One region of the Mycoplasma sp. P36-A1 genome, then DNA from elsewhere that is predicted to be linked to it. Evidence: riboswitches for the same ligand, from Rfam matches in the RefSeq annotation. Region 1 holds a riboswitch; the other holds the start of a gene.
What was found. Region 1 has a riboswitch for FMN ahead of ACD762_RS04200 (ECF transporter S component). Riboswitches for the same ligand answer to the same signal wherever they lie in the genome.
Positions count from the first base shown of each region.

Region 1 (3,428 bases):
AAATTTCTGTAGCTTTCTCTGTATATGAATCAAAACCATAACCTGAAGTTTGATCTAAATTAGCTTGAACCATTGCTTTAAGTATATTTGGATGAGCTCCCTCACTATAATCACTTTCAAAACTGTACATATATAAATCCCCCTTTTATTTTCAATAATTAAAATAATATTATCATGAACACAAATTATTTACAAGTTATTAACTATTACTTTTATTTAAAAAAAGAGGATATTTAAATAGAACTATGTCTATTTTAATACCCTCTTTAATATTACATTATTTAGTACTTTCTTCTACTTCTACAGGATAAACTTTGTCGACTTTCAGTTTTAGATTTTTATTAACTAATTTTTTTCTTATTAATTTTTTATAAACGTCTTCTTTCAATAAAGTGTATAAAACTGAAAATACTGGAACTCCAATTAACATTCCAACCATACCAGCTAAATTCCCTCCTAATGCTACAGCAGCTAAAACCCAAATACCTGGTAAACCCACTGAATTACCTACTATTCTAGGGTATATAACATTACCATCAATTTGTTGGTATATTACAATAAAAGCAATAAAGATTAATGCTTGTAAAGGATTGACTAACATTATTAATAAAGCTCCTAATAATGTAGCAACAAATGCTCCAAAGACTGGTATTAAAGCACCAAAAGCAACTAATGCAGATATCATTGGTGCATATGGGATTTTCATTATCATCATTCCAGTAAAACATACAAATCCTAGGATAACACATTCTATTAACTGTCCTGTTATAAAATTTGAAAAAGTTTGTGATGCTATTTTAAATACATGTTTAATTTTTTCAACAATCATTGGATTTAAATAAGCATACATTAATTTTTTTACTTGAACACCTAAAACTTCTTTTTGACCTAAAACATATACTGAAAAAACGATTCCTAAAAACAATGTTACAAATGTTCCTACTAGTGAGTTTGCTGCTGACATTGTGTTATTGATAAAGCTTTGACCATAGTTTGAGACAAATTTTGTAACTTCAGAAGTAAGCTGGCTCATATCAATATTAATGTTCCATTCAGGAAGAAAATCAAAATTATTGTCTGTTCTTATTCCTGTGTATAAATCTTCAACTGAATTTATATAACCAGGAAAATTTTCAATAACCATTTTTATTGAATTTAAAACTTCTGGAACAATTAAGAATAACAACATAAATATAAGTCCAATAATTAGTAATATAGATATTGTTAAACAAATTCCTCTTTTTAGTTTTGCTGCTAAACCATCTGGCTTTTTAAATATTTTTGAATATAACTTCTCTACTTGATTTAGTAATACATTAACAACAAATGCAATTGCCAAACCTAAAATAAATGGAATACAAACTGATATTATAAATTGTATTGCATCAACTACCGAACTAAAGTACATTGTTATCCAAAGTAATGCTACTGTAAAAAATATTAAACCTGATATTATTTTTATATTTTTTTTATTTAAGTCCATAAATACACCTCTTTTTTATTTCAATGAATAAATTATACCATAAGTTAGAATATATATTGTCTATATTTAACTATTTTATACTCATTATACTTCAAAATAAAAAACCACCTTAGTGGTTTTAACATTTTTTAGCTTTGTATGCATAGTTTTCAATTGTTGCTCTAATTTTTTTATATATTAAAAAAGTAACAACTGCACAAATTCCACCTTTGATTATATTGAATGGAATAATTCCTACTAAAAATAAAGTAAATGGACTATTAACAGCAGGGTTAACTACAGTTACCATTCCAACAATATCATCCATTCCCATACCAAATAGATTTGCATATAATGGTAGAATTAAGAAGTAATTTGAAAGTGCTGCCATTAATGTACTTAATATTGTACCTGCAAGCATACCAAGTATAGCTCCTTTTTTATTAAGCATTTTCTTATATATTATTCCTGCTGGAACTACATATGCAATAGATACAATTATATTTGAAAGTTCTCCTACAAACATTGTAGATGTACCTTGCAGCAATAACTTGATCAATATTTTTATTATTACTATAAATGCTCCTGCTACTGGTCCCATAATAAATGTTCCAATTAGTTCTAACACACTTGAAAAATCAAATTCCATAAATGGTGGCATTAATGGAAGAGGAAATTTTAAATACATTAATAGTGCTGCAACTGCTCCAAATATCCCTATAAGGGTAATTTCTCTAATATTAAAGTTTAATATTTTTTTCATTCTTTGTCCTTCTTTCTTGAATATAAAAAAACCTGAGAAAAAAATCTCAGGGTATTAGCTACAGAAAAATGATAATCTTTTCTCATCCGGACTTTAACCGTCGGTATAGGAATTTCACCTATTCAGCCGCATTATGCGGGTCATGGACTATAACCATCGGTAGGGAATCTCACCCAACCCCAAAGACTAAGCTTTATTTTGTTTGAACAGATATCTATCTCTGTATTTATATTATATCACTGAAAATATACTATGTAAACACGAAGTGTGTTTAATTTATAATAATTTTAAATTAAATTAATATTAAGATTATAGCTATACTCAGTTTCTTGGATATCTTTAATATCCAAATTAATTTTTTGCTTAAAAATTGGTCCATCATAAACTAATGTATGATATTCCCCATTTTCTCCACATTCATCAATGCCAACTTCAGTAAAATAATTTAATACTGAATAATCAAGTGTTTTTCCTAATGTCTCTTTAGGTAGCTTGTTTTTGTCAACTTTTTTTATAACTGCTTTGTATCCTTTATCAATAAATTCTTTTACTAAAGAAAGTCTATTTTCTTGCCATAGTGGAAAAATAGCTTCTAATCCAACATTATTACATCTTTCACTACACCAAATACGATGTTCCTCTATGTCAATATCTCCAAATACAATACAATCTATACTATATTGTTGTTTTAGAGCTTTAAGAGCATTTTCAAAGTCTTCTGTATATTCATTACCTTCTCTAAGTTTTACAGGAATAAATATTGTATCGATGCTTTTTGCAACATTTTCTAATATATTTAAGTTTATATCATGAAACCATGAACCTATATCTTTATTTGTCGTTGTAAAAATACCTACTAACTCATTTTTATCTTTTAACATTCTATCTAAAGCTAGCATAGAATCTTTTCCTCCAGAATATGAAACTAGAAATTTTTTCATAAACAACCTCCTTACTTACTAATATTATACTATATGTTGCACTTAAATAAAATTTTAAATTAAATAAAAAAAGGAACTAAATTAGTTCCTAATAATTATTTTAATCTAGCTTTAATCATCCAGTGTGCTTTTTTATATTCACCTATCCAATTAGTCATTATAAAGACTAATCCTTTGTGACCCTCTTTATCAGCTTTGTTTGCAATTTCTTGAAAAGACTTAATAAGATATGTATAGATATCATTTAAAGATGCTACAACCT
Region 1 is NZ_CP168083.1:889,253-892,680, reverse strand. It holds gene ACD762_RS04210 (threonine aldolase family protein) at 1-130, opposite strand, end outside; gene ACD762_RS04205 (AI-2E family transporter) at 278-1,483, opposite strand; gene ACD762_RS04200 (ECF transporter S component) at 1,602-2,225, opposite strand; FMN riboswitch at 2,296-2,416, opposite strand; gene ACD762_RS04195 (diphthine--ammonia ligase) at 2,513-3,166, opposite strand; gene ACD762_RS04190 (Dps family protein) at 3,262-3,428, opposite strand, start outside.

Region 2 (3,428 bases), 540 kb from region 1:
TTGTTTATCTCATATAGATCATGCATAATATCTGTTCCATAAACTTTAACATTAAAAAGTTTAATTGGTTTCATACCTAATCTTTTTGCAACATTTTTTGATGGGTAGTTATCAAATCTTATTTGTGCATATACCTTATCTTGATTTAGATAATCAAATGCATAATTTGATAGTGCTCTAGCTGCTTCTATAGCATAACCATTGTGCCAGTATTCTCTTTTCAATAAATAGAACACCTCAGTTAAATCATCTTCTTCTTCTTTAACTTTAACTAATCCCGCTTGACCAATGAATCTATCATTTTCTTTTAAAATAACAGCCATTAATCCATAACCAGATTCCTCATAAGTTTGAATATTATCTTCTATCCACTTCACAACATCTTCATCGGTAAAATCATGTTCATAAGCATAAGTAATACCAGTATCCTTTAACAATAAATCCAGATCATCTTGGTCTTCTAATGTCATTTTACGAAGATATAATCTTTTAGTTTCTAAAAACATAGTCAACACCCCTTACTTAAAATTCTAACACTTTTATTCTAACAAATTAAGTATATAAGTTAAAGTGCAATACATTGATTAATGAATAATTATGTATAATAGTCCTAATACTTATCAAATTTTTAAAAAATATTAACTGTATATTTACAAATCGAGGAAAATTTGGTAAAATAATAGTTATAAAGTTGAGTGTTACTAGAGAGTTTTTAGAATTGAGGGATTAGATGTTTGATGATATTGATAATTGGGTAGGAAGTAGTGAAATGCACTTCTATGCCTTTATTTTATTTACAATGATAATTACAATTGTTGGCTGTTTTATGTTGGTAAAATATTCAGCAATGATGGGACCAGCAAATGCTGAAAATAATTTTATTTTATTAAAAGTATTTAGATCAATGTATATATTTTTATTGCTTTTGTTATCGTTTTTTATAACTTTTGCTCCAAGAGGTATGATTTATTTTAGACAGTATATTTTATTTTTTGTAACTGTCTCAATTTTCTTTGGTGGTTGCTTAACTGCCTACTACTACAAAAAATTTTATAAGAAATAAACTACGATTTTATCGTAGTTTTTTTATATATCAGCAACTATTATTTAACATAACAATGTAGCCATTTTTTTTAAAAAACTACTTTTTTATTTGAAAGTGTATAAAACTTAAATCGTATTTTTACAAATTTTATAATATTTTTTGTTGACAAAAATATTGTTATGAGACTATAATTAAGTCAATTGAATATCTTCGGGGCAGGGTGCAATTCCCTACCGGTGGTTAAAGCCCACGAACCTTTATGGTTGATTTGGTGAAATTCCAAAGCCGACAGTATAGTCTGGATGAAAGAAGAACAATTATACTTTTTTAGTATATCTATGCTCTGAAATGATTTATCGTTTCAGAGTTTTTTATATTAATTAATATATTTTGTATGCCCTGAATTTATATCAAGGCATGTATTTTTTTTGAGGTGATAAAATGAAAGATATTGATTATATGCAAAAAGCTCTATTACTTGCAGCTAAAGGACAAGGGTATGTTAGTCCAAATCCAATGGTTGGTGCGATTATTGTTAAAGATGATAAGATAATTGGAAAAGGTTATCATATGAAATACAAAGAGAATCATGCTGAAGTAAATGCCATAAATAGTGCTAGTGAAAGTTTAGAAAATGCCACTATGTATGTTACTTTAGAACCTTGCACACACTATGGTAATACCCCACCATGTGTTGATGCTATTATTAAGGCAAAAATTTCAATGGTTGTCATTGCAACATTAGATGTTAATTTAAATGTTAGCGGTAAAGGTGTTGCGATACTAAAAGCAAATAATATTAAAGTTACTGTTGGTGTATTAGAAGCTCAAGCTCAAGCCTTAAATAAGGTATACAACTATTTTACTATTAATAACCTACCCTACTTAACTTTAAAGTATGCTATGAGTATTGATGGAAAAATTGCTACATACACAAATGATTCTAAATGGATCAGTAATGAACTATCACGTTTAGATGTTCATAAAACAAGGTCAATGAATTCTGCAATTATGGTAGGTATCAACACTATTATTAATGATAATCCCCTTTTAAATTGTAGAATAGAAGGTGGTAGAGATCCAATAAGAATTATTGTTGACACTACTTTAAAAATACCAATTAATTCTTTAATTGTTCAAACTTCATCATCTATTAAAACAATCATTGCAACTTGTTCTAGTGACATAGCTAAAATTAAGAATTTAGAAAAATATGGTTGTATCATTTTAAAAGTTAAGCAGTTACATAACTTAGTTGATCTACATGATTTAATGTCAAAACTAGCACTGATGAAGATTGATAGTATTTTACTTGAAGGTGGTTCAACATTAAATTGGAGTGCAATTAATCAAGAAATAGTTAATGAAATTCATGTTTATATTGGTAGCTTGATTATTGGTGGGAAAAATTCATTAGCACCTGTAGGTGGAAGAGGCTTTGAAAAGATTAAAGATACATTACACTTATCAAAACCTAAAACAAAGATTTTTGAAGATGATATTTTATTAATGTATGAGGTGCTTAAATAATGTTTACTGGAATAGTAGAAGAGATGGGTAATATTAAATCAGTTATAAAAGGTAATAACATCTATTCTTTAGAAATAGAAGCAAAAATAATAATAAAGGATATGGAAGTTGGTGATAGTGTTGCTGTTAATGGTATTTGTTTAACTGTCACTTCATTCAATAATTATAGTTTTAAAGTAGATGTAATGCCTGAAACTATTACTAGAACTTCCCTATCTAATATCAAGCATAATTCTAAAGTTAATTTAGAAAGAGCTATGAGCCTTAACTCACGTTTTGGTGGCCATATAGTTACAGGACACATAGATGGAACAGCAACACTTATCAGTACTAGAATGGATGTTAATGCTAAATGGTTTAAATTTAAATGTGATAATAAATTAATGAATTACATTGTTGAAAAGGGTTCTATTTGTATTGATGGAATAAGTTTAACAGTTGCTTCAGTAGAAAAAAATAATTTTAGTGTTTCAATAATTCCACATACTTTAAGCAATAGTATTTTAAATAATTTAAGAATAAATAGTATTGTCAATATTGAAAATGATTATTTAGCAAAATATATAGAGAAATATATTTTAAAAGAAAGAATAATATCTAAAGAATATTTATTAAAAAATGATTTTTAAGGAGATCAATTATGAAATATGAAAATATAGAAAAAGCAATAAAAGATTTAAAAGAAGGAAAAATGATCTTAGTCATGGATGATGAAGACCGTGAAAATGAAGGAGACATTGTTTGTAGTGCTGAGAATATTAGTGTAGAAAACATGAATTTTATGGCCACTTATGCTAAAGGTTTAATATGCCTTCCAATGTCAAAAGAAAATGCTACAAGGTTACAACTAGAA
Region 2 is NZ_CP168083.1:1,425,776-1,429,203, forward strand. It holds gene ACD762_RS06940 (GNAT family N-acetyltransferase) at 1-506, opposite strand, end outside; gene ACD762_RS06945 (hypothetical protein) at 731-1,063, shown strand; FMN riboswitch at 1,248-1,363, shown strand; gene ribD (bifunctional diaminohydroxyphosphoribosylaminopyrimidine deaminase/5-amino-6-(5-phosphoribosylamino)uracil reductase RibD) at 1,487-2,575, shown strand; gene ribE (riboflavin synthase) at 2,575-3,204, shown strand; gene ribB (3,4-dihydroxy-2-butanone-4-phosphate synthase) at 3,216-3,428, shown strand, end outside.
Region 2: it holds a riboswitch for FMN, as region 1 does, so the genes downstream of both, ribD (bifunctional diaminohydroxyphosphoribosylaminopyrimidine deaminase/5-amino-6-(5-phosphoribosylamino)uracil reductase RibD) here and ACD762_RS04200 (ECF transporter S component) in region 1, are expected to answer to the same signal.